DNA from 3 places in the Mesorhizobium sp. M1142 genome. Region 1 is predicted to be linked to each of the others. Evidence: riboswitches for the same ligand, from Rfam matches in the RefSeq annotation. Region 1 holds a riboswitch; each other region holds the start of a gene.
The links. Region 1 has a riboswitch for cobalamin ahead of metE (5-methyltetrahydropteroyltriglutamate--homocysteine S-methyltransferase). Riboswitches for the same ligand answer to the same signal wherever they lie in the genome.
Positions count from the first base shown of each region.

Region 2: linked by a shared signal. The riboswitch ahead of NKH42_RS18985 (DUF1636 family protein) and the one ahead of metE (5-methyltetrahydropteroyltriglutamate--homocysteine S-methyltransferase) in region 1 are both predicted to bind cobalamin.
Region 3: linked by a shared signal. The riboswitch ahead of NKH42_RS18805 (CbtB domain-containing protein) and the one ahead of metE (5-methyltetrahydropteroyltriglutamate--homocysteine S-methyltransferase) in region 1 are both predicted to bind cobalamin.

Region 1 covers NZ_JAMYMK010000006.1:227,987-235,217, forward strand. Annotated here, with positions in the region: gene NKH42_RS12970 (adenosine kinase) at 1-65, shown strand, start outside; gene NKH42_RS12975 (transposase) at 99-761, opposite strand; gene NKH42_RS12980 (MFS transporter) at 1,052-1,282, shown strand; gene NKH42_RS12985 (helix-turn-helix transcriptional regulator) at 1,367-2,200, shown strand; gene NKH42_RS12990 (hypothetical protein) at 2,518-2,772, opposite strand; cobalamin riboswitch at 3,329-3,529, shown strand; gene metE (5-methyltetrahydropteroyltriglutamate--homocysteine S-methyltransferase) at 3,624-5,960, shown strand; gene NKH42_RS13000 (FMN-binding negative transcriptional regulator) at 6,108-6,278, opposite strand; gene NKH42_RS13005 (dihydrodipicolinate synthase family protein) at 6,313-7,215, opposite strand.
Region 2 covers NZ_JAMYMK010000011.1:42,159-49,389, forward strand. Annotated here, with positions in the region: gene NKH42_RS18955 (NADH-quinone oxidoreductase subunit D) at 1-988, opposite strand, end outside; gene NKH42_RS18960 (four helix bundle protein) at 1,055-1,432, opposite strand; gene NKH42_RS18965 (NADH-quinone oxidoreductase subunit C) at 1,454-2,056, opposite strand; gene NKH42_RS18970 (NuoB/complex I 20 kDa subunit family protein) at 2,062-2,643, opposite strand; gene NKH42_RS18975 (NADH-quinone oxidoreductase subunit A) at 2,634-2,999, opposite strand; gene NKH42_RS18980 (winged helix-turn-helix domain-containing protein) at 3,336-4,535, shown strand; cobalamin riboswitch at 4,565-4,768, shown strand; gene NKH42_RS18985 (DUF1636 family protein) at 4,807-5,241, shown strand; gene cobW (cobalamin biosynthesis protein CobW) at 5,238-6,278, shown strand; gene NKH42_RS18995 (cobaltochelatase subunit CobN) at 6,297-7,231, shown strand, end outside.
Region 3 covers NZ_JAMYMK010000011.1:7,120-14,350, forward strand. Annotated here, with positions in the region: gene cobD (threonine-phosphate decarboxylase CobD) at 1-398, opposite strand, end outside; gene cbiB (adenosylcobinamide-phosphate synthase CbiB) at 397-1,368, shown strand; gene cobO (cob(I)yrinic acid a,c-diamide adenosyltransferase) at 1,666-2,298, opposite strand; gene cobU (bifunctional adenosylcobinamide kinase/adenosylcobinamide-phosphate guanylyltransferase) at 2,300-2,821, opposite strand; gene NKH42_RS18800 (CbtA family protein) at 2,814-3,596, opposite strand; gene NKH42_RS18805 (CbtB domain-containing protein) at 3,612-3,791, opposite strand; cobalamin riboswitch at 3,828-4,025, opposite strand; gene NKH42_RS18810 (MFS transporter) at 4,214-5,413, opposite strand; gene NKH42_RS18815 (heparan-alpha-glucosaminide N-acetyltransferase) at 5,659-6,657, shown strand; gene NKH42_RS18820 (methyltransferase family protein) at 6,674-7,180, shown strand; gene NKH42_RS18825 (MerR family transcriptional regulator) at 7,200-7,231, opposite strand, start outside.

The DNA of each region.
Region 1 (7,231 bases):
AGCAGATCGGCCCAAGGCCAAGGCAGAATTTGCGCCACGAGGCCGAGCAGGCGGGGTTGCTGTAGCGCGGCGAGCCAAGAACCAGCTGCCCACCCTCCTTAATCCAGCCCAAGCCTTTTCTTCAGTTCCGCATTCTCCTTGCGGAGACGATCGGCAAGCAGGCTCTTTAGCCGCTTGTTTTCTTCCTCGAGCGCGACGAGATCCTTCAGCCCGTCACTGTCCGCCGCAGGCGCCGCCGCCTTCTTCCAAAGATAATATGTCTGTTCCGAGATGCCGGCTTGCTTCACCGCGCTCTTGAGAGTAGCGCCGCCGCCGATCGAGGTCTCGATCTGCGCCAGCTTTTGGGCACGATCCTTCGCGGAGTAGCTCTTTCGGCCTGTTCGCGCTGACGGCGGTGCTTCAGTGGTCGCGGATATCGGCTTGGCGCCGGCGCTCGCCTCAGCTCCTGGCTTCCTCGACCGCCGCGCTCTCGTCTTCGGTTTTGGCGTTCCCGCTTTGTCTGCCGGTTCGCTATGAACTACTGCTGACTCGGTTTCCAGGGGATTGGCCATGAAATGTTCCACTCGCGGTTTGTCCAAAGGTTCAGCATCAGGGGCCACGACAGTAGAGTCAACAAGCTGACGATTTAACGGCTCGACTTCCTTTGCTGTCTCGGCCATCGCCGCGGCGATGTCGAAATTGCCCCAGATGGAACGTGCGGCTTTTTGATAATTGCGCTTTTGTTTGACTTCCACGGTGAATGGTCGCGTCTGCCGCCTCATAGTTCCTTCCTGAATAGAAGAATGAAGTCGCCGCTCGAATTTTTGGCGCTTCCTGCTTAGCGCGGAGCACTATCGTATAGCCGCTCAACGGGCAAGTGATGCCGGTCTTCGATGGCTGACCCATCTGGGGGGATTTGAGCGGCTTCGCGCGTCCTGCGCATGCCTGTAAGGCCGCCAAGTTTTCTGGGTTAGCAGGCGCGCCACTGTGGCAGCTTGGCTTGTACGGCGAGGCCATGGTTGAGTGAGGCGAAACAAATCCAGCCCCGCGGTCGATCCCGAAGCTTCCCACAATGGCGAAGAGAACATCTTCACTCGTTCCTTTTGAGCACAAGACCTTCCGTTCGCTATGGTCGTCTGCACTCATTTCGAACCTTGGCACCCTAGTGGAAGGTGCGGCGGCAGCTTGGCTGATGACGAGCATCGCAGCAGTAATTTTTGATCGCCCCATTCGTGCTGTGTACCAGCCCTGTGTCTTGCGCAAGTGGTCACGAACGGCTGCCGGAGCCTCGAAGACGCCCTAAAAACACATGCTGCGATTTTTGAACACGCTTGACGTGTTAGATTAATTCATCCACAATGCGTGTGTTGAACACGCGAGGTGAGTTATGAACATGAAAGAGCTTAGGGTTCGACTGGGCATGACTCAAAAAGATTTGGCAGAGCAGATGGCAACGACGCAACAGACTGTGGCCCGTTGGGAAACAGGCAAAACGCAGTTGAACGTCGAGCAGATCAAGGACCTTTGTCTCACGTTGAAATGCACGGTCGAGGAGCTGCTGGGCTGGAAGATTGATGTCGAGGAGTGGCGCACGAGCCCGTTTGCAATTGCCGATGCCGAAACGCGATACGGCACGCTCAGAATCAAGACGACTGTTGGCAGCCGCCAATATCCTATCGATGAAAAGGCGCGTGAATCGATTTTACGTCAGTTGAAGGAACTTCATAATCTGCGTAGAAATAACACAAGCAGGCCATGGCTGTATTGTTGGAGCCTTGACAACAAAATACTCTTGATAAATCCGCAATATGTCCGCACCATTGAGCTTATCGGTGACGATGTAGAGGAGATGCCAGAGTATTATCATCCAGAAATCTATCGGGCTTTGGATGACTGGGATAAGGGTGAGGTTTCAGGAAAGCTGAAGAAAGAATGCGATGCCATCATCGCAGAGATGGGTGATCAGGAAGCCGCGCGCATGGCCTCCTATGTTCGCGTCACATATGACGACGGAGAAGATGAGTGGAACTTCTTGGATGAAGAAACCGCTACGACTTTCTTCGGATTGGAAGCTGCGACCTTTGACGTTCCCCAGTGTAGTTTCGCCGAAGTGGAGGAAGAAGGTTACTACCGAGCGCGATATGCCAACCTTGATCGCGTCGCGGTGATGGAGGTTCCAAGCGACCGTTATCACAGATTGACCGCGCCCGAGGAAGCTTAGAACCATCCACGAAGGGCGCATGTTACATCTCGACCTTGCGTGGTGCGTTTTCAGTACGAGATGACGTTAAGCGTAGGTAATGGCAGGTAAGAGTGCTCGACCAGAAGCTCAACTGCCTCCTCAATATCGCTGCCGATGTGCCGCAGGACACGTCCACGGGAGCGTGGATAGGCGTGAAGTTCCTGCACTCCACGGTCCGCTCTCCCATCGCCGGTGTGTGCCCGACGCCATCTTGTGGACGAGCTTGGCCGCCTGCACCCGGTTGTATTCCGGCTTGCGGTCCGCCTGGGCGGTCGGCCGCGATGGCTATCTCCATGTCAATCGGCGCCGAACTTTGACTGCCCGCTGCTTTTGATGAATTTGGCGAGGTCCCGCGCATAATCACTCTTGGTCTTCTCCTTGAGGCCCTGTGTCGCGAACTTGTGGTCCAGCAGGGCAAACAGGTCCAAGTCCCCTTCCGCCTGTGGCGCTGGCTTGCCCTCACCGCCCTCGGCTTCCCAATTGGGGACCGCTTCTGCGCGCTGCACCGTGGCGATTGTCCGCCCAAGACGCATCACAAGATCGAACGCCAAACCGTGCGCGTGCACGACGATTTGCCGCTCAGGCCTCATTTGGACAGGACTTGAGCTGGCCCGGTGGTTTGAGCCGGGTTACCTTGAGCCGGTGGGCTGCGAACAAGCAGTTCGAGACATTGGCCTCGATCACTTCGCAACACGCCGCTGCGCCTGGCCTCGGTGTGCTCCCCCCGAAATCGTTGTGTCATATCACCGAGGGCATCACGGCCAACAGCTTCCACATGGGCAACAGCCTCGCCATTGAGCCGAATACGGTCGCGAGCAGATCACCAACGAAGCGGTCGGAACCTCGGAGCCGAAGTTCGACGCCGAGGTGGTTCGCATGATGCGCTAAGCAGCACCACGGCGCTTGCCGGTATGTTTGCTGCCGGCAGCCGACGAACTCCTATCCTCCTGGACAAGGGCGCCGTGCGTCATTGCTTTGATTTACCGGCCGCTCAAGGCTTCCACAGTTTTCGCTTTCGAGGCGACCTTTGGAACATGCCAACGGAAATTTAACATAACGACATAAACATTTCTTTATGCGGCGTTTGACAAAGAAGCGAACTGCTGTAATTGTCTCCCGCGTCGTGGTTCTCCGTACGGCGCTGCCGCAGCGGAGCTAAGAGGGAAGCCGGTGCGATGCCGGCGCTGCCCCCGCAACTGTTAGCGGCGAGCCAACCCCACTCATGTCACTGAGGCGAATAGCCTTGGGAAGACGGGTAGAGGCTATGACCCCGCGAGCCAGGAGACCTGCCACGGCGAATTACGTCCACGGGCGGGGTGTCTCGGTGGCCGCTGCAGCCTGGCGTTCGTGCCGGCCTGCTAGCGCCTTCCTTGCACCGACGCCCCAACCATCGGGGTCTGGCATGACTGTCTCTCAGCAAATTCCTGTAGCAACGCTCGGCGTGCCCCGCTTCGGTCGTCGGCGAGAACTGAAATTCGCGCTTGAAAGCTACTGGTCCGGAAAATCGTCCGCTGCCGACCTTCTCACGACCGCGAAGGCGCTCCGTGCCGCTAGCTGGGAGGAGCAGCACGATCGCGGCGTGTCGAAAATCCCGTCGAACGACTTCTCGCTCTACGACCATGTGCTCGACACCGCAGCCATGGTCGGCGCCGTTCCATCCCGTTACGGCTGGAATAGCGGCGAGGTTCCACTTGACATCTACTTCGCAATGGGGCGGGGCAACCAGGGTCAGACGGAGGATTGTCGACACGCTGGTCACCAGCAGGCGGCTCATCGGTCTGATGTAACCGCGATGGAAATGACCAAGTGGTTTGACACCAACTATCACTACATTGTGCCGGAACTCAACGATGATCAGACGTTCGCCCTCTCGTCGACGAAACCGGTCGATTACTTCATCGAGGCTAAAGCTCTCGGCGTTCACACACGCCCAGTCATCCTTGGACCGATCACCTTCCTCAAGCTGGCGAAATCGCCTGCCGAAGGATTCGATCCCATCGCGCTCCTGCCGCGGCTGCTGCCCGTCTACGAGCAACTCCTGCAGAGGCTGAAGCTGTCTGGAGCCGACTGGGTGCAGATCGATGAGCCAGCGCTTGTCCTCGATCTGAACCCGAACGAACGAGCTGCGTTCGAATTCGCCTATGGCCAGCTGTCGAAAGCCGCGCCCGAGTTGAAGATCATGCTGGCTACCTATTTCGGGCCGCTGGGAGACAATCTCGAAACCGCGGTTTCTCTGCCCCTGGCCGGGCTGCATATTGATCTCGTGCGCGCTCCCGAGCAGCTGGAAACGGTGGGTCGGCTCGCACCGAAGGATCTGGTGCTCTCGCTTGGCTTGATCGATGGCCGCAACGTCTGGCGTGCGAACCTGCCCGCCATTCTCGACCGCATCAAACCGATCGTCGCCGGCTGGCCCTTGGACCGCGTCGAGATCGCGCCTTCTTGCTCGATGCTGCATGTGCCGATCGACCTCCGCATGGAGACGGAACTCGACGCGGACATCAGGTCGTGGCTCGCCTTCGCGGCCCAGAAGACCGACGAGTTGGTGTTGCTTGCCCGGGCCCTGTCCCAAGGCAGGGATGCGGTGGCAGGCGCGTTGAAAGCGTCTGCCGAGGCTGCCGCCACTCGCGTGACATCCACGAAGATCCATGACCCGCTTGTTGAGGGACGGATCGCCAGCATTGACGACAGCATGAAGCGACGAGAGAGCGCTTTTGCCGAGCGCTCCAGAGTCCAGGCCGGCACGCTCGGGCTGCCGCCGTTCCCGACGACGACCATCGGGTCCTTCCCGCAGACGCCGCAGGTACGCAGGGCGCGGGCCGCTCATGCGAAGGGCCAGCTGAGCTATGTCGACTACGAGACCTTCCTGAAGAAGGAGATCGAGGCTGCAATTCGCTGGCAGGAAGAGATCGGGCTGGACGTGCTGGTGCACGGTGAGTTCGAACGAAACGACATGGTACAGTATTTCGGCGAGCAGCTGTCCGGCTTCGCCTTCACCCAGCATGCCTGGGTGCAGAGCTATGGGTCGCGTTACGTGCGCCCCCCCATCATCTTCGGCGACGTATCGAGGCGCAATCCGATGACGCTGCGCTGGTGGCAATTCGCCCAGTCGCTTACGGAAAACCCTGTGAAGGGAATGCTCACAGGCCCAGTGACCATTCTCAACTGGTCTTTTGTTCGCGACGACGTACCGCGCTCCGAAGCATGCCGCCAGATCGCGCTCGCCATCCGCGACGAAGTGACGGATCTCGAATGGTCCGGCGCAAGGATGATCCAGATCGATGAGGCCGCGTTTCGCGAAGGATTGCCACTGCGCCAGTCTGATTGGAACGACTATCTCGACTGGGCTGTCGAATGCTTCCGGATCGCTTCAACGGGTGTAAAGGACGCGACTCAAATCCATACCCACATGTGCTATTCGGAGTTCAACGAGATCATCGACGCGATCGCTGAAATGGATGCGGATGTCATTTCGATTGAGACGTCGCGCTCGAAAATGGAACTGCTGGACGCCTTCACGAGCTCCAAATATCCGAACGAAATCGGGCCCGGAGTCTACGACATTCACTCACCACGTGTCCCGGAAGTCGGGGAGATTTCGGATCTCGTCATGCTTGCCCGCGAGCGACTGTCGGATTCCCAACTGTGGGTAAACCCGGACTGTGGCCTCAAAACACGCAAATGGGAGGAGGTCCGCCCTGCCCTCATGAACATGGTCGATGCAGCACGTGCGCTCCGGTAGAAAGTGTAGGCCGGAGGGTTTCCCGGTTGTTGGTGAGTGACCGGCTGCCGCATGTCGGCCGTGAATGTGCCAAAACGCGATCACATCCTTTGAAATAAGTCACTCGAGCGAGAATGTGCACTTTCCTTCGGCACGTCTATTAATCGCTCAGGAGTAAAGGGTACCGTTTTCTCCCTGTGACGTGTCGAGTTCGAAGGGGATGTGATTGGCGTCGAGACCGCTCCGGCCATGGGTTATCAGCATGCCAAGTGCACTGTTCTCGATCAGTTCGTAGAGGACTTCTCGGCTCGGTTCATCGAAATGCGCGGGTACATACATGACAGGTTCCTTCACTGGCCGCCGGGTTCGCTGTTCACCGGTTGACATCCGATGGCAAGCGTTCCAACGCGGCGGCGATCTGGCGCTTCGCTGCTGAGGGCAGAGGCAGGATGGGACGCGGGGGGTCGGCACGGCAAATGTCGAGCAAATCGGCAAGTGCATAGACGACGCGAAGGCTCGAGAACTCCTTGAAGAGGCTCCAGAGCGGCGCAAGCGTGGCATCGATCCGTCGCGCTTCGGCCGGATCGCCCTGTTGCGCCGCCGTGACGATCTTCACGCAGACCTCGGGCAGGATGCCGGCGAGGACGCTGTACCATGTGTTGGCGCCGGCGATCATGGCCTCTGCGGCGTTCCAGTCGCCGCTGTAGCCGATCGAGAACCCTTCCGGCATAGTGCGCCTCTGGTCGGCCAGATGGCTCTTGATCGCATCGCCCTTGTCTGTCGGATTCTTGATAGCGACGATCCCCCGCACCTTTGCCAGGCGGCTGACGAGTGCTGGGGTGAAACGGAAATGCGTCGTTCCTGGATTGTCGTAGATGACGATCGGAAGGCCACTTTCGCGCGCCACCGTGGAGAAATGTTCGAACACCTCGTCATCAGTGAGCGGGGTGTAGGAGGCGGCGGCAAGCAAACCCGCAGCAGCTCCAAGGGCCTGGGCGTCTTGCGCGAGCCCCACGGCTTCATCGGTGCGCAGCGCGCCCACACCCACCACGACCGGCATTCGCCCGGCGATTTCGTCCAAGGTCTCGGCGAGCGCCCGCCGCCGTTCCTCGCGCGTCAGATACATGTATGTGCCGGTGCTGCCGAGAAGACCGATGGAATCGACCTGAGCGGCGCCAAGCCGAGCAATCAGCCTGCGCAGAGCAACGGTATCGACGCGGCCGTCACGATCGGCGGGCGTGATGGGAAACGCGGAAAGACCGCTCAGGAATGCCATGGCAAGGCTCCAGGTT
Region 2 (7,231 bases), on a different contig from region 1:
AGACCTCGCCGGCTGGAACGCGGTAGCCTTCGGTGTAGAGCTTGAAGTGATGGATCAGCGCTTCCATCGAGCGCTTCATCGCCGCGCGCTTCGGCGGCACCACCTTGCCGTCGAGGTTCGACACCGGCCCGCCGCCCTCCTTGCCGAGCAACAGGTCGACGCACTGGCGCATGATTTTCGCCGACTGCCGCATCTCTTCCATGCGCACCAGATAACGGTCGAAACAGTCGCCGTTCTTGCCGACCGGAATGTCGAAATCCAGCTCGGCATAGCATTCGTAGGGTTGCGATTTGCGCAGGTCCCACGGCGCACCCGAGCCGCGCACCATGACGCCGGAAAACCCCCAGGCCCAGGCGTCCGCCAGGGAGACAGTGGCAATGTCGACATTGCGCTGCTTGAAAATACGGTTGCCGGTCAAAAGCGCGTCGAGGTCGTCGATCGACTTCAGGAACGGGTCGATCCACTTGCCGATGTCCTCGATCAGCTTCTGCGGCAGGTCTTGATGCACACCGCCCGGCCGGAAATAGGCCGCATGCATGCGCGAGCCGCTGGCACGCTCATAGAACACCATCAGCTTTTCGCGCTCGACGAAGCCCCATAGCGGCGGCGTCAGTGCACCGACATCCATCGCCTGCGTCGTCACATTGAGGATGTGCGACATGATGCGGCCGATCTCAGAGTAGAGAACTCGAATAAGCTGCCCGCGCTTCGGCACCTCGATGCCGAGCAGCCGCTCGGCTGCGAGCGCGAAGGCATGTTCCTGGTTCATCGGCGCGCAATAATCGAGCCGGTCGAGATAAGGCACCGCCTGCAGATAAGTCTTGTGCTCGATCAGCTTTTCCGTGCCGCGGTGCAAAAGTCCGATATGCGGGTCGACGCGATCGACGACTTCGCCGTCGAGTTCAAGAACCAACCGCAAAACACCATGCGCTGCAGGGTGTTGCGGGCCAAAGTTGATATTGAAGTTGCGAACGGAGGTTTCAGCCATGGAGGCGCCTCTGGCGAAGAGTCAGTAGTGAGTAGTGAGTAGTGATCATCAACCTCAATGCCTGCTTCATTCCGCCTGCTTGGCCTGCACCGTCCGGATAAGAGATCTCGTCATTTTTCCAATCTCTTCGCATCGCAGTAGCAGTTCAATCTCATCGTCTTTTCGTAGCAGCCCAACCCGGCATGCCAGCAAAATGTGCGTTTCCAGTTCCTTCAACGAACCTTGCGCCATGCGCAAAAATTGAACGAACGAACCTCTGTTTTCTCGACCGTATCCCTCCGCGACGTTGGCTGCGATCGAAACCGCCGATCGGCGCATCTGCGAGGTCATGCCGTAGATCTCCTCCTTCGGAAACCCTTTACTGATGCGGTAACAATCTTCAGCAAGCACCATCGCCGATTGCCACACCTTCAGGTCGCGATAAGATTCGATCCTTTTTTCCAATTCCTACTCACTACTCACTACTCACTGTTTCGCCTTCTCGTCCCCCGGCAGAACATAATCCGTGCCTTCCCATGGGGACAGAAAATCGAAATTGCGGAATTCCTGCTTGAGCTCCACCGGCTCGTAGATGACGCGCTTGGCCTCGTCGTCGTAGCGCACCTCGACGAAGCCGGTCAGCGGAAAGTCCTTGCGCAGCGGATGGCCTTCGAAGCCGTAGTCGGTCAGAATCCGCCGCAGATCGGGATGACCCGAAAACAGCACGCCATAGAGATCGTAGGTTTCGCGCTCGAACCAGTCGGCGCCGGGATATATGCCGGTGATCGACGGCACCAGCGTCTCTTCGTCGGCCTGGACCTTGATGCGGATGCGGATATTCTGCCTCGGCGACAGCAAATGATAGACGACGTCGAAGCGCTTTGCCCGCGACGGATAATCGGCGCCGCAGACATCGATGATCGAGATGAACTGGCATTTCGGGTCGTCGCGCAGGAAGGTCACTGCCTCGATCAGGTCGCGCGGTTCGACCGAGATGGTGAGTTCGCCATAGGCAAACACCGCCTCGCCGATCCGGCCGGTCAGCTTCTCGCCCAGATAGGTCGAGAGGTCATTCAACGCCTGGGTCATGCCGCTCACCGTTCGATCGTGCCGGTGCGGCGGATCTTCTTCTGCAGGAGAAGGATGCCGTAGAGCAGCGCTTCGGCGCTCGGCGGGCAGCCGGGCACGTAGATGTCGACCGGCACGATGCGGTCGCAGCCGCGCACCACCGAATAGGAATAATGATAATAGCCGCCGCCATTGGCGCAGGAGCCCATCGAGATGACGTAGCGCGGCTCCGGCATCTGATCGTAGACCTTGCGCAGCGCCGGCGCCATCTTGTTGGTCAGCGTGCCGGCAACGATCATGATGTCGGACTGACGCGGAGACGCGCGCGGCGCGACACCGAACCTCTCGGAGTCATAGCGCGGCATCGAGGTATGGATCATCTCGACCGCGCAGCAGGCGAGACCGAAGGTCATGAACATCAGCGAGCCGCTGCGCGCCCAGGTGATCAGCGCCTCGGTCGAGGTGACGAGAAAGCCCTTGTCGGCGAGCTCGTTGTTGATCTCCAGGAAGAACGGATCATCCTCCCCCACCGGCCTGCCGGTGTTGGGGTCGATGAGGCCCTTGGGCTTCGGCGCGACGAGCGTGCCGGAACTGTCGTTCAATCCCATTCCAGCGCTCCTTTTTTCCATTCATAGGCAAAGCCGATGGTCAGCACCGCCAAAAACACCATCATCGACCAAAAACCGAGCATGCCGATCTGGCTGAACGACACCGCCCAAGGAAACAGGAAGGCTACCTCCAGATCGAAGATGATGAACAGGATCGACACCAAGTAGAAGCGGATGTCGAACTTCATGCGCGCATCGTCGAACGAGTTGAAGCCGCATTCATAGGCCGAAAGCTTTTCCGGATCGGGGTTGCGGTAGGCCACCAGGAAGGGTGCGGCAAGCAGCGCCAGCCCGACCACCAGCGCCACGCCGATGAACAGGACGATGGGCAGGTACGAACCTAAAAGTGCGTTCATGCTGCAGTTTCCGTTGGCGGCCAATCCACTCTGATTACAGCACCGGACCCACTTGCGGAAGCGTGACAGTTTAACCACTGAACCGTTTTAAGGGGGCTCTATGCTGCAACGCGGCGAGGGTTAGCGCAGCGCTTTCGGCGAAGCAAGTCAAACCTTGTTCAAATCGCGGTACTGGGCGGCATATCCGGGAAAACTGGTCAGATCCGCTCCTGTTTGATTTCTTTCACTTTTCACTCCACTTTTCTCTCCTGACATGGATACCGCCAAAACCCTGCTAGCATGGCGCGGAATCACAGATTCTCTTCTCTGTCCGGCATCATCAGGATACCCGCATTGATGAAGGAAAAAATCTCACTTCGCATGGCCCGCCGCATCGCGCTGGCGGCACAGGGATTCAATGACCCCCGACCCGCCGGTACACCCGACCGCCGACATCTGGCCCGCGTGCTTGCCCGTACCGGCCTGCTGCAGATCGATTCCGTCAGCGCCGTGGTGCGCGCCCACTACATGCCGCTCTATTCGCGGCTTGGCCCCTACAAGCTGGCGCTGCTCGACGACGCCGCCATAACGCGCAAGCGCATGGTCTTTGAATATTGGGCGCACGAAGCCTCCTTCCTGCCGGTCGAGACCTATCCGCTGATGCGCTGGCGCATGCAGCGGGCCGAGCGCGGCGAGGAAATGTACAGCGGACTGGCCAAATGGGGCCGCGAGCACGCCGCCTATATCGAAGACATCTATCGCGAGGTCGCCGAACGAGGCCCGATCGCGGCGTCGGCTTTCGAAGGCCAGAAGGGTTCGGGCGGCTGGTGGGGCTGGAGCCATGCCAAGCACGCCTTCGAATGGCTGTTCTGGGCCGGCCGCATCACCACCGCGCATCGCCGCGGCTTCGAACGGTTCTACGATCTGCCGGAGCGCGTACTGCCGCCCGCGATACTCGCTCTACCGGTTCCCTGCCCCGAGGACGCCCACCGCGAATTGCTGCGCATCTCCGCCCGCGCCCATGGCGTCGCCACGGCAGGCGACCTGCGCGACTATTTCCGCCTCTCGCCCGCCGATATTAAGGGCCGCATCGAGGAGCTGGTCGAGGCTGGCGAGCTGTTGCCGGTGAGCGTCGACGGCTGGAGCAAAACAGCCTATCTCCATAAGAACGTCCGTTTGCCGCGCAGGATCGAGGCGCGCGCCTTGCTTGCGCCGTTCGATCCCGTGGTCTTCGAGCGGTCGCGCACCGAGCGATTGTTCGACTTCCACTACCGCATCGAGATCTACACGCCGGCCGAAAAGCGCCGGTATGGCTATTATGTGCTGCCGTTCCTGCTCGGCGACAGCATCGTCGGGCGCGTCGACCTCAGGGCCGACCGTCCGGCCGGCGTATTGCGCGTCCATGCCGCCTATGCGGAGCCCGGCGCCCCGCCACAAACCGCTGCCGAACTCTTCGAGGAATTGAAGCAGATGCAGGGCTGGCTCGGGCTTGAGCGCATCGCGGTGACGGCTGCCGGCGACCTTGGCCGGCCGCTCGCAGATATCGCCGCGTCATAGACGTGCGTTGACACGACTGCCTCCACAAGCCTAAATCCGTTTCAGACGGTCCCCTGCCCGCAACGGCAGGGGCCAAGAGGGAATGCGGTGCGAAATCTCGATTTCAAATCCGCGGCTGTCCCCGCAACTGTAAGCGACGAGCCAAAGCCGAAAACCACTGGGATATTCCCGGGAAGGCGGCACCAAGGCGATGACCCGCGAGCCAGGAGACCTGCCGTCTAGGACATAAGAATCCGATCGCCTGGCGGGTTTTCCGGGCAAGGAGCCTGATTTGGAACGCGACAGCAGTTTTTCGGCTGAGACAGCGGATTTATTGTCCGGCCCTGACGATTCCCCGGCCGGCGTTACCGTCATCGTCTGCTCTTCCTGCCGTGACGAGACCGGTTCGGACGCTCATCCCCGCGCCGGCGAACTGCTCGCCGAGGACACGCGCCGCGCCGCTTCCGGCGAAAACATCAAAATCCGCACCGTCGAATGCCTCGGCAATTGCAAGCGCCGGCTCAGCGCCGCCATGCTGCGCGACGGCTGCTGGAGTTACGTCTTCGGCGACCTGACCGCGACCAGCGGCGCCGATCTCGTGACCGGCGCAAAGCTGTTCGCCACCTCGACGGATGGGCTCATTCCGTGGCGCGGCCGTCCCGATTGCCTGAAGCGCGGTCTGGTTGCCCGCATCCCTCCCCTCGACCTTTTGAAGGACTTGATATGACCGCTGCCCCCCTTTCGCGCGTCCCCTGCACCGTCGTTACCGGATTTCTCGGCGCCGGCAAGACGACATTGATCCGCCATTTGCTCGAAAACGCCAAAGGCAAGCGGCTGGCCATCATCGTCAACGAGTTCGGCGACATCGGCATCGACGGCGAGATCCTGAAGGGCTGCGGCATCGACACCTGCCCCGAGGAAAACATTGTCGAGCTGGCCAATGGCTGCATCTGCTGCACTGTCGCCGACGATTTCGTCCCGGCACTCGACCAGATCCTGTCGCTGATGCCGAGGGTCGACCATATCCTGATCGAGACGTCCGGGCTGGCCCTGCCCAAGCCGCTGGTCCAGGCCTTCCAGTGGCCGTCGGTCAAGAGCCGGGTGACCGTCGATGGCGTTATCGCCGTCGTCGACGGACCGGCGCTGGCTGATGGGCGCGTCGCCAACGACATGGACGCCCTGCAGGCGCAGCGCGCGCAGGACGAGACGCTCGAACACGACGATCCGGTCGAGGAAGTATTCGAGGACCAGCTCGCTTGCGCCGACCTGATCATCCTCTCGAAGAGCGACCTGATGGACGCAGCCGGCTCGGCCCGTGCCAATGCCGTCATCGGCAAGCATGTTGCGCGGGCGGTGAAGATCGTGCCGACTTCGCAAGGCAAGGTCGATCCGTCGGTGCTGCTCGGCCTCGGCCTCGCCGTCGAGGACGACATAGAGAACCGCAAAACCCATCACGACGACGAGCTCGACCACGAACATGACGATTTTGACTCGTTCGTCATCGACATCGCGTCCGTGTCTAACCCGGACGAGCTCGCACAACGCGTCGCCACGGCGGCGGAGGAAGAAAACGTGTTGCGCGTCAAGGGCTTCGTCGAGGTTGGCGGCAAGCCGATGCGGCTCCTGCTGCAGGCCGTCGGCCCGCGCGTCAACCATTATTACGACCGGGCCTGGACCGCTGAAGACGATCGCCGCTCGCGCCTTGTCGTCATCGGTCTGAAAGGGCTGAACCGCCCGGCGATAGAGCGTATCCTCGCCGGCTGACCCCAGGTACAAGCCGCGATGCACATCCTCACCACCACATCCGCCTCGCTCGACGATCTCGCCGAGCCTGTCGATCTCAGGCAAACGCCTGCGGATGTCGTGGCCCTGTCCTTCACCGACAGCGACCTGGCCGGGCTGGCGGCGGCGTGGAAGGCGGATGCGGACCGCCTGCCCTCGATGCGGCTCGCCGCCTTGCGCGACCTGCGCCATCCGATGTCCGTCGACCTCTGGACCGAGAGCGTCGCCCGCCACGCCAAGGTCATTCTGGTCCGCATTCTCGGCGGCTACGAGTGGTGGCGCTATGGCTGCGACCAGCTCGCCGTTATCGCGCGAAATCGCGGTATCAAGCTGGCGCTCCTACCGGGCGAGAGCCACGACGAGGATTTGCGACTGATCGAAGGCTCGACGCTGCCGCGCGAGGAGTTGGACGCCCTGCTTGGCTATTTTCGCGAGGGCGGGCCGGCAAATATGACGGCGCTGGTGCAGAGGCTGGCAAGTCTCGCTGGATCTGGTGCGGCGGTAGCCGAACCCGTTAGCGTGCCAAAGGCTGGATTTTACGAGCCGGGACTGGGGGTCGTAGAACGCGGCGTCCCCCTCCCCCTCGAGGGGAGGGTCCGGCCGCAGGCCGGGGATGGGGTCCTCTCCGAAGCGCGCCAACTCAAAGAGGCGTCGAGCACTGCCGCAATGACCCCACCCGGCCCTTCGGGCCACCCTCCCCTCGAGAGGGAGGGGGACGTCGTGCCAATCCTCTTCTACCGTTCGATGCTGCTCGCGGCCGACGTCGCGCCCATCGACGCGCTTTTCGAAGCGCTGAGCGCGCGCGGCATGGCTCCCGTGCCTATCTTCGTCTCCAGCCTCAAGGACCCGGCCTCACTCGCCTTTGTTGAAACCGCGCTTGCAACGCTGAAGCCTGCCGCCATCATCACCGCCACAGCTTTCGCCTCTGGGGCCGA
Region 3 (7,231 bases), on a different contig from region 1:
AGGGCTTCGAAATTATCGACTTCAGCCGCCGCGTGGCCGGCGATCGCTGCTGCCCGCCGATGCTCGGCATAAGTCGGCCCGAGCACCAGCACCTTGCCCGGGCTGACCAGCGAAGCGACGCGCGGCAACAGGATTTGCGTGCCGGGCGCCGCCGCGACGTTCGCCGCCGACGGCGCGCCATAGGCGCTTGCCGCGACTTCAGCCAAGTCGCGGCTGCGCGCCGTTTCCGGCAATCGCGACAGGGCGGTGGCGGGCAAATCGAAAAGCGGGTAGGAGTGCGGATTGATCCCGGTCGAGAGGTCGACGAAAGGCAGCGGCGCGTGAGGGAAAAGCGCCCTCGCCCGGCCAAGGCTTCCGCCGTGGTCCACTGCCGCCGTCACCCCATCAAGAGACTTCATGTCGATCCTGATCACTTTCCTGTCGCTGGCCATCGAACTTGTACTCGGCTACCCGGCCCGGCTCTTCGATGCCATTGGCCATCCCGTCACCTGGTTCGGCAGGCTGATATCCTTTCTCGACCGCAGGCTCAACCGCGCCACTGATTCCGACGCCGACCGTCGCCGCTGGGGCGTCGTCGCGCTGCTGGTGATCGTGCTGGTGCCGGCCGCCCTCGCCTTCTGGATCGAAGTCATGCTTTGGAGCATTCCCTTCGGCTTGTTGGTCACCGCAATCCTGGCGACGTCGCTGCTGTCGCAGAAGAGCCTGGCCGAGCATGTCGAAGCGGTGGCCGACGCACTCGACAGCGGCGGACTGGACATGGGCCGCATCGCCGTCTCCAGGATCGTCGGCCGCGATCCGGAAAAGCTCGACAGGGCCGCTGTCTGCCGCGCAGCGATCGAAAGTCTTGCCGAGAATTTCTCCGACGGCGTCGTCGCGCCGGCCTTCTGGATCGGTATTGGCGGGCTCGCCGGCGGCGTCGCCTACAAGGCCGCAAACACCGCCGATTCGATGATCGGCCACCGCACGCCGCGCCACGAAGCCTTCGGCTGGGCGGCTGCGCGCTTCGACGACTGGATCAACCTGCCGGCGTCGCGGCTGACGGCGCTGCTGATCGTGCTTGCGGCTTTCCTGGTCAAGGGCGCCGACGCCAAAGCCGCCTGGCACGCCGTGCGGCGCGATGCGAAAAAACACCGCTCGCCCAATGCCGGCTGGCCGGAGGCAGCGATGGCCGGCGCGCTCGGCCTGGCGCTCGCCGGCCCCCGTTCCTACGACGGCGTGATGGTCGAAGACGCGTTGATGGGCGAGGGCGGCCGCCGCGACGATGTCGAGAGCACCGACGTCCGACGGGCGCTGAAACTCTACCAGGTCGCCGACTTGCTGCTGATTGCGCTGTTCGGGGTGGTCGCAGTGGTTGTTATCTTGGCGTGACCTGCGCTCGAGATCGACGGAAACAAAAAACCCGCCAAGCGGCGGGTCGTTGGAGCCAATTAGCACCATAGCGAAATTAATAGCATAGCTGCCGGCACAAAGCAAGAACAAAATAGGGCAACGCCTCAAATAATCGGTTCAGGTCGGCGCTGCCCCTCAGCCTTAGCTCCCCGTGAAAAGACAGGGAGAGGGAGATCGCCAGCGTTGCGGCTAGCTCCTTGTCCCCGTCCTTCACGGGGAGAAGTCGCCGGCAGGCGATGAGGGGCAGCGCTGACCTTGACAAACCAGCAACACCCCTCAGAACTCAATCCCCTGCTGCGCCTTCACGCCGGCGGAGAAGTGGTGCTTGGTCACGGCCATCTCGGTGACCAGGTCGGCCGCCTCGACCAGTGCCGGCTTGGCGTTGCGGCCGGTGACGACGATATGCAGGCCTTCGCGGCGTGACTTCAGCGCCGCGACCACCTTTTCGAGGTCGAGATAGTCGTAACGCAGCGCGATGTTCAACTCGTCGAGCACCACCAGGCTGATCGACGGCTCGGCCATCAGCTCGAGCGCCTTCGCCCAGGCGGCCTCGGCCGCCGCGATGTCGCGTTTCAGGTCCTGCGTCTCCCACGTAAAGCCCTCGCCCATGGCGTGCCAGAGGACACGGTCGCCGAAGGCGGCAAAGGCGTCCTTCTCGCCGGTGTGCCATTTGCCCTTGATGAACTGGACGACGCCGACACGCTTGCCGTAGCCGAGCATCCTGAGCGCCAGACCGAAGGCGGCCGTGGTCTTGCCCTTGCCCGGCCCGGTGTTGACGATCAACAGCCCCTTCTCGACCGTCTTGGCTGCAACCTCGGCGTCCTGCACCGCCTTGCGCTTGGCCATCTTGGCGCGGTGGCGTTCCTCGTCCCCCTGTTCAATGGTCTTGGGATCGATAGTATCAGCCATGTCATTTCACCTTGAGCGGCAGCCCCGCCACCATCAAAAGCACGGTGCCGGCGACCGCCGCGACGTCCTGGTTCAGCCGGCCGGCGGCATCGCGAAACCGTCTTGCCAGCGCATTGTCCGGCACGATGCCCTGGCCGACCTCGTTGGACACCACGAACCACGGGCCACGCGGCCGCGACAGCACATCGGCCAGCCTTTGGCATTCGGCCTCGACATCATGGTCGGCCAGCATATGGTTGGTCAGCCACAGCGTCAGGCAGTCGATCAGCACCGGCTGGCCGTCGGGCAGTGCCTCGATCGCGCCGGCAAGGTCGAGCGGCGCCTCGATGGTCGTCCAGCCATCGCCTCGCCGCGAGCGGTGCAGCGCGATGCGCTGACGCATCTCCTCGTCATAGGCTTGCGCTGTGGCGATATAGCTCCACGGCGCCGGACAGGCGCTCACCAGCCTCTCGGCATGCGCGCTCTTGCCGGAGCGCGCACCGCCGATGACCAGGGTCAGCGCCCCGGCAGCGCGGTCAGGCAAAGCTGTCGCGCAGGCTGGTTGCCGCGCCGGTGAAGCGTCCGCGCACCAGCCCGACGACCATACCGAGCACCAGCCAGAACACCAGATTGGTCAGCGTCACCGCCACCACGAACTGATGATGCAGGCCTTCCGGGATCGCCGTCTCGAAACTGTCGGGCTGCGGCGCGCCGACAATATGCGGCGCAACGATCAACGCCACGGCAAGGATCGCCAGCGGCAGCGATCTGCGGAAGGCGATAAGGCCGAGACCGGCCGCTGTCGCCACCACTGTTGCCCACCACCAGATCTGGCGTTGGACAAGGTCGGCCGCCGGCATCGCCGGCAGTTCCGGCGCCAGGCCGAGGCCGGGCGCCAGCGTGAACACGGCAAAGCCGGCCAGGCCCCAGAACAGGCCCTGGCGCCAATTGCCGATGCCGCCGGCGAATTCCGAAACCGCGACCAGGACCAGTGCGAAGCCAATGCCGGTGACGATATTGGCAACGACGCTGAAACCAAAGCGCTCGAAGCCGTCGGCCGGCGCCCAGCCTTCGTCTTCAGCCGGAGCCATTGCTTCAGCCGGTGCCGGCGCGGCGCTGCTCATAGCCATCGTGCCGGCGGCGTTTTCGGCCGGTGCCGCAGGTGCCGCGGCATGGTCATGGCCGCCGCCGGCCTGTTCGTAGACTTCCGCTTTCAGGATGAGCGGCACGGTGGCGTAGGCCTGCATGCAGGCGAGAACGACGCCGGCCACAAGCCCTGCGATCGCCGCGATGAAGACGACGTTGCGAAACAGTGTCATGATGTCAGCCCCTTGTCAGTGGCAGGGAAAGCCCATCGAGTGGCGATAGTCGTGCGCGGCATTGTGGACCGCATCGATATGCGAGAAGCCGACAAAGCCCATGACGAAAATGCCGAGGAATGCAGCAAGCGCCAGCTGCAGGAGACGCGACTGCGAGGAGGCGGAAGCGCCGAGCGAAACGGAAGCGGTATTCATGTCTTGTCCTTTCGCCCTCCACCCGAGGGCATAGAAGTCAGTTTCCTGTCGCCGGCAGGTCTCCTGGCTCGCGGATCAGCGCCCTTCCCCACCTTCCCGAAGGCGAACCTTCAGTGGCATATGGAGAGGACTACCGCACACAGTTGCGGGGGCAGCCACGGCATTGGGCAAACAATTTCGCCCGCACCGCATTCCCTCTTGGTTCCAAACGGAACCGACGACATCAGCGACTATAGGCAGAATCGCCGCGCCCGGCAAACCAAATTCCGCCGGATCGTGTGGCGAATGCGCCGCCTCGCCAAACCGGAGAACTGGCGCCGCAGACGTCGCGATCTGCGCGGTCAAACAGAACGGCCTGCGTTCGATGCGGCACTGCACCGCTTCCACAATTGGGTGTTCGAGCGCCATGCGGCGCTCGAACATCAAAGCGATTTGGGCAGATAGCGCCAGGTGACGAAGCCGCAGATCGCCGCCAGCAGGCCGAGTGTCGCGAAAACCGCGCCCAGGCCGAAGAACGCCAGCACCACGGAATAGACCAGCGGCGGCGTCAGCTCGGAAAAGTCGAGATAGGTGCGGTAGACCGCCGCCATCTGTGCCCGCTCATACGAGCGCACCGAGCGCATGAAGGCGGTCGAGCCCAGCGCATCGAGCGCGATGGTGAAGAAGGCACCGCAAAGCAGCAAGGCGCCGGTGATGAGCGGTGCGGCCTCGCCGACGGCGCCGGCCGCCAGCAGCGTTGCCGACATCGCGAAATAGGCGAACGTCATGGTGCGCCGGCCGCCGAAACGCTTTCCTGCCCTGCCCCAGAAGATGGCCATGAACAAAAGCGCATTGCCGGCCGAAACCAAGAGGCCGCCGGCGAGCTTGCCCTCGCCGGTGATCACCATGAACAGCGGCCCATAGACGAAGAACGTCGTCCAGAAGCAGGAGCGGCCGAAAGCGATCAGCCAGGCCAGCCTCAGCCTTGGCTGCGCGACGAAGCGGCCGATATTGGCCAGCGGATTGACCGGCCGCGTCTTGCCGGGGCGGATCGACGGGTTATCGCCAAGCCGGTAAGTCCAGAACAGCGCCAGTAAAGCCATGGCGAAGACGGCCACCGCGCCATGCGCGGCATAGATGCCGAAACGCGTGTAGAGGTAAATTCCGAGGGTCGGCCCGGTGGTCCAGGCAAGCATCGACCACGCCATGCGCAGCGACTCGGCCTGCATGAAATCGGTCTTGCGGATATGGTCCATGATGTAAAGGTTGAGCGTGATCGCCAGCGCGCCGGCGCCGACGATGCGGCAGAGCATGCCGACCACCTGGCCAGCCAGCGTATGGGTGACGAAGAACAGCGAGCCGGCGGCCAGCAGGCAGGCGCCGGCGGTATAGACCCAGCGCCGGGCAAAGCGGGCGATCAGCATCGGCATGAACAGCGTCGCCGACAGGCCGAGCATCGCCACGATCGTGTAGAGGATCGAAACAATCTGCTCGTTGTGCAGTATCTCATAGGCCTGGATCGGGATGACGCTGGACACGGTGGCGCGCGCGAAGGATTCGACCGCATAGAGCGAGGCGAAGGTGCGGGCATCCGCCGGCCGCAAGGCCGCAAGCCAGATCGGATGGCGCACATGGGTAGCCATTGTGTTCCCCGAAGCCGAATCGCCCGAAGCAGGGTTGGAGCACAAATCTGCCGCGGCGATTCCTGGCCGCGTAACAGGAAACCGACGCCTTCACGGCAAAAAGCGAAGCCGGCCAAAGGCTTTCCGGCTCTGGCCTAAAGCAGCCCTGATGCCGCCGTCACCAACGCAAAGCAAGGCCCTGCTTCTTTTGACGGTGGCAACCGTGATAGTCGTCTTGCCGGGGCTGAACCAAGACAGCGAGACCAATGAGCATCGACACGCCGAGCGCAGCCGTTCAGGATCAACCGAAGTCGAAGCGCATCGCCGCTATCGACATTGCACGCGGCATCGCATTGCTTGCCATGGCGAGCTATCATTTCACCTGGGACCTCGAATTCTTCGGCTACACCGATCCCGGCCTCACCGCCTTCGGCTGGTGGAAAATCTACGCGCGCTGCATCGCCTCGAGCTTCCTGTTCCTGGTCGGCATCAGCCTCTATCTCGCCCATGGCAAAAAAATCCGCTGGACCGGCTTCTGGAAGCGCTTCGCCATGGTTGCCGGGGCAGCGCTCGCAATATCGCTGGTCACCCGCATCGCCACGCCCGACGGCTTCATCTTCTTCGGCATATTGCACGAGATCGCGCTCGCCAGCTTGCTCGGCCTGGCGTTCCTGCGGCTGCCGGCGCTGCTGACGCTTGCCGTGGCGGCCCTCGTTATCGCCGCGCCTTTCTACTTGCGATCCGAGCTTTTCGATCATCCGGCTTTGTGGTGGGTCGGCCTGTCGGCGACCAACCCGCGCTCCAATGACTACGTTCCGCTGCTGCCCTGGTTCGGCGCCGTACTTGCCGGCATCGCGGTTACCAAGCTCGCCGCCACCTCCGGCGCACTGACGCGGCTGTCGGCCTTGGCGCCCGGCCGCTGGGCAAACCCGCTGGTCTTCATCGGCCGGCACAGCCTTGCCTTCTATTTGATCCATCAGCCTGTGCTGATCGGCTCGGTCTGGCTGTTTTCGCAATTCATGCCGGCGCCGGCCGAAACCAGGGAGGTGAGTTTTCTGAAATCCTGCCAGATATCCTGCGAGCAGGCACGCGACACCGAGTTCTGCTCCAGCTATTGTGCCTGCATGCTGGACACTCTCCAGGGCGAAGCCTCGCTTGACCGGCTCTACAGCAACGACCAGTCCCTGGAGTGGAAGGCGCATATTGGCGAGCTCGCCGGCACCTGCACCGCCCAAGCCGAGGCGGCGGAACTGGGAACGCGCTAATCGAGGGAGGACAATAATGAGCGACAGTCACCCGAAACCCGTGCAGCAAAATCCTGGGCAGCCGAAGCTGGGGCACATCCCATGGCCGCCGCTGATCTATATCGCCGCCATCATCGTCAGCGTCGCGCTAGGGCTGTTCTATCCGCTGCCGTGGATCGGCGATCTTCTCGGCGACATCCTGTTCGCCGCCGGCCTTGTGGGGTTGGTGGCGGTTGCCGCGCTCTGGTTCACGGCAATTCGCACCATGATCCGCGCCAAGACGACGCTCAACCCGAACGGCGTGCCTGACCATCTGGTGACCACCGGACCCTTCGCCGTCAGCCGCAACCCGATCTACCTCGCCAACACATTGCTGCTGGTCAGCCTCGCCTTTGTCACGGGGATCGCCTGGTTCCTGCCGCTGGCGGTCATCGCGGCGTTCTTGACGCAGAAGCTGACGATCGAGAGCGAGGAGAAGGTGCTGACCGCCAAATTCGGCAAAAAGTACCGGGACTACGCCAAAAGGGTGCGGCGCTGGATTTGAGCCGAGGCTGACACCGCGCCTATGTGGTGACGCCGAGTTCCACCAGCCGCT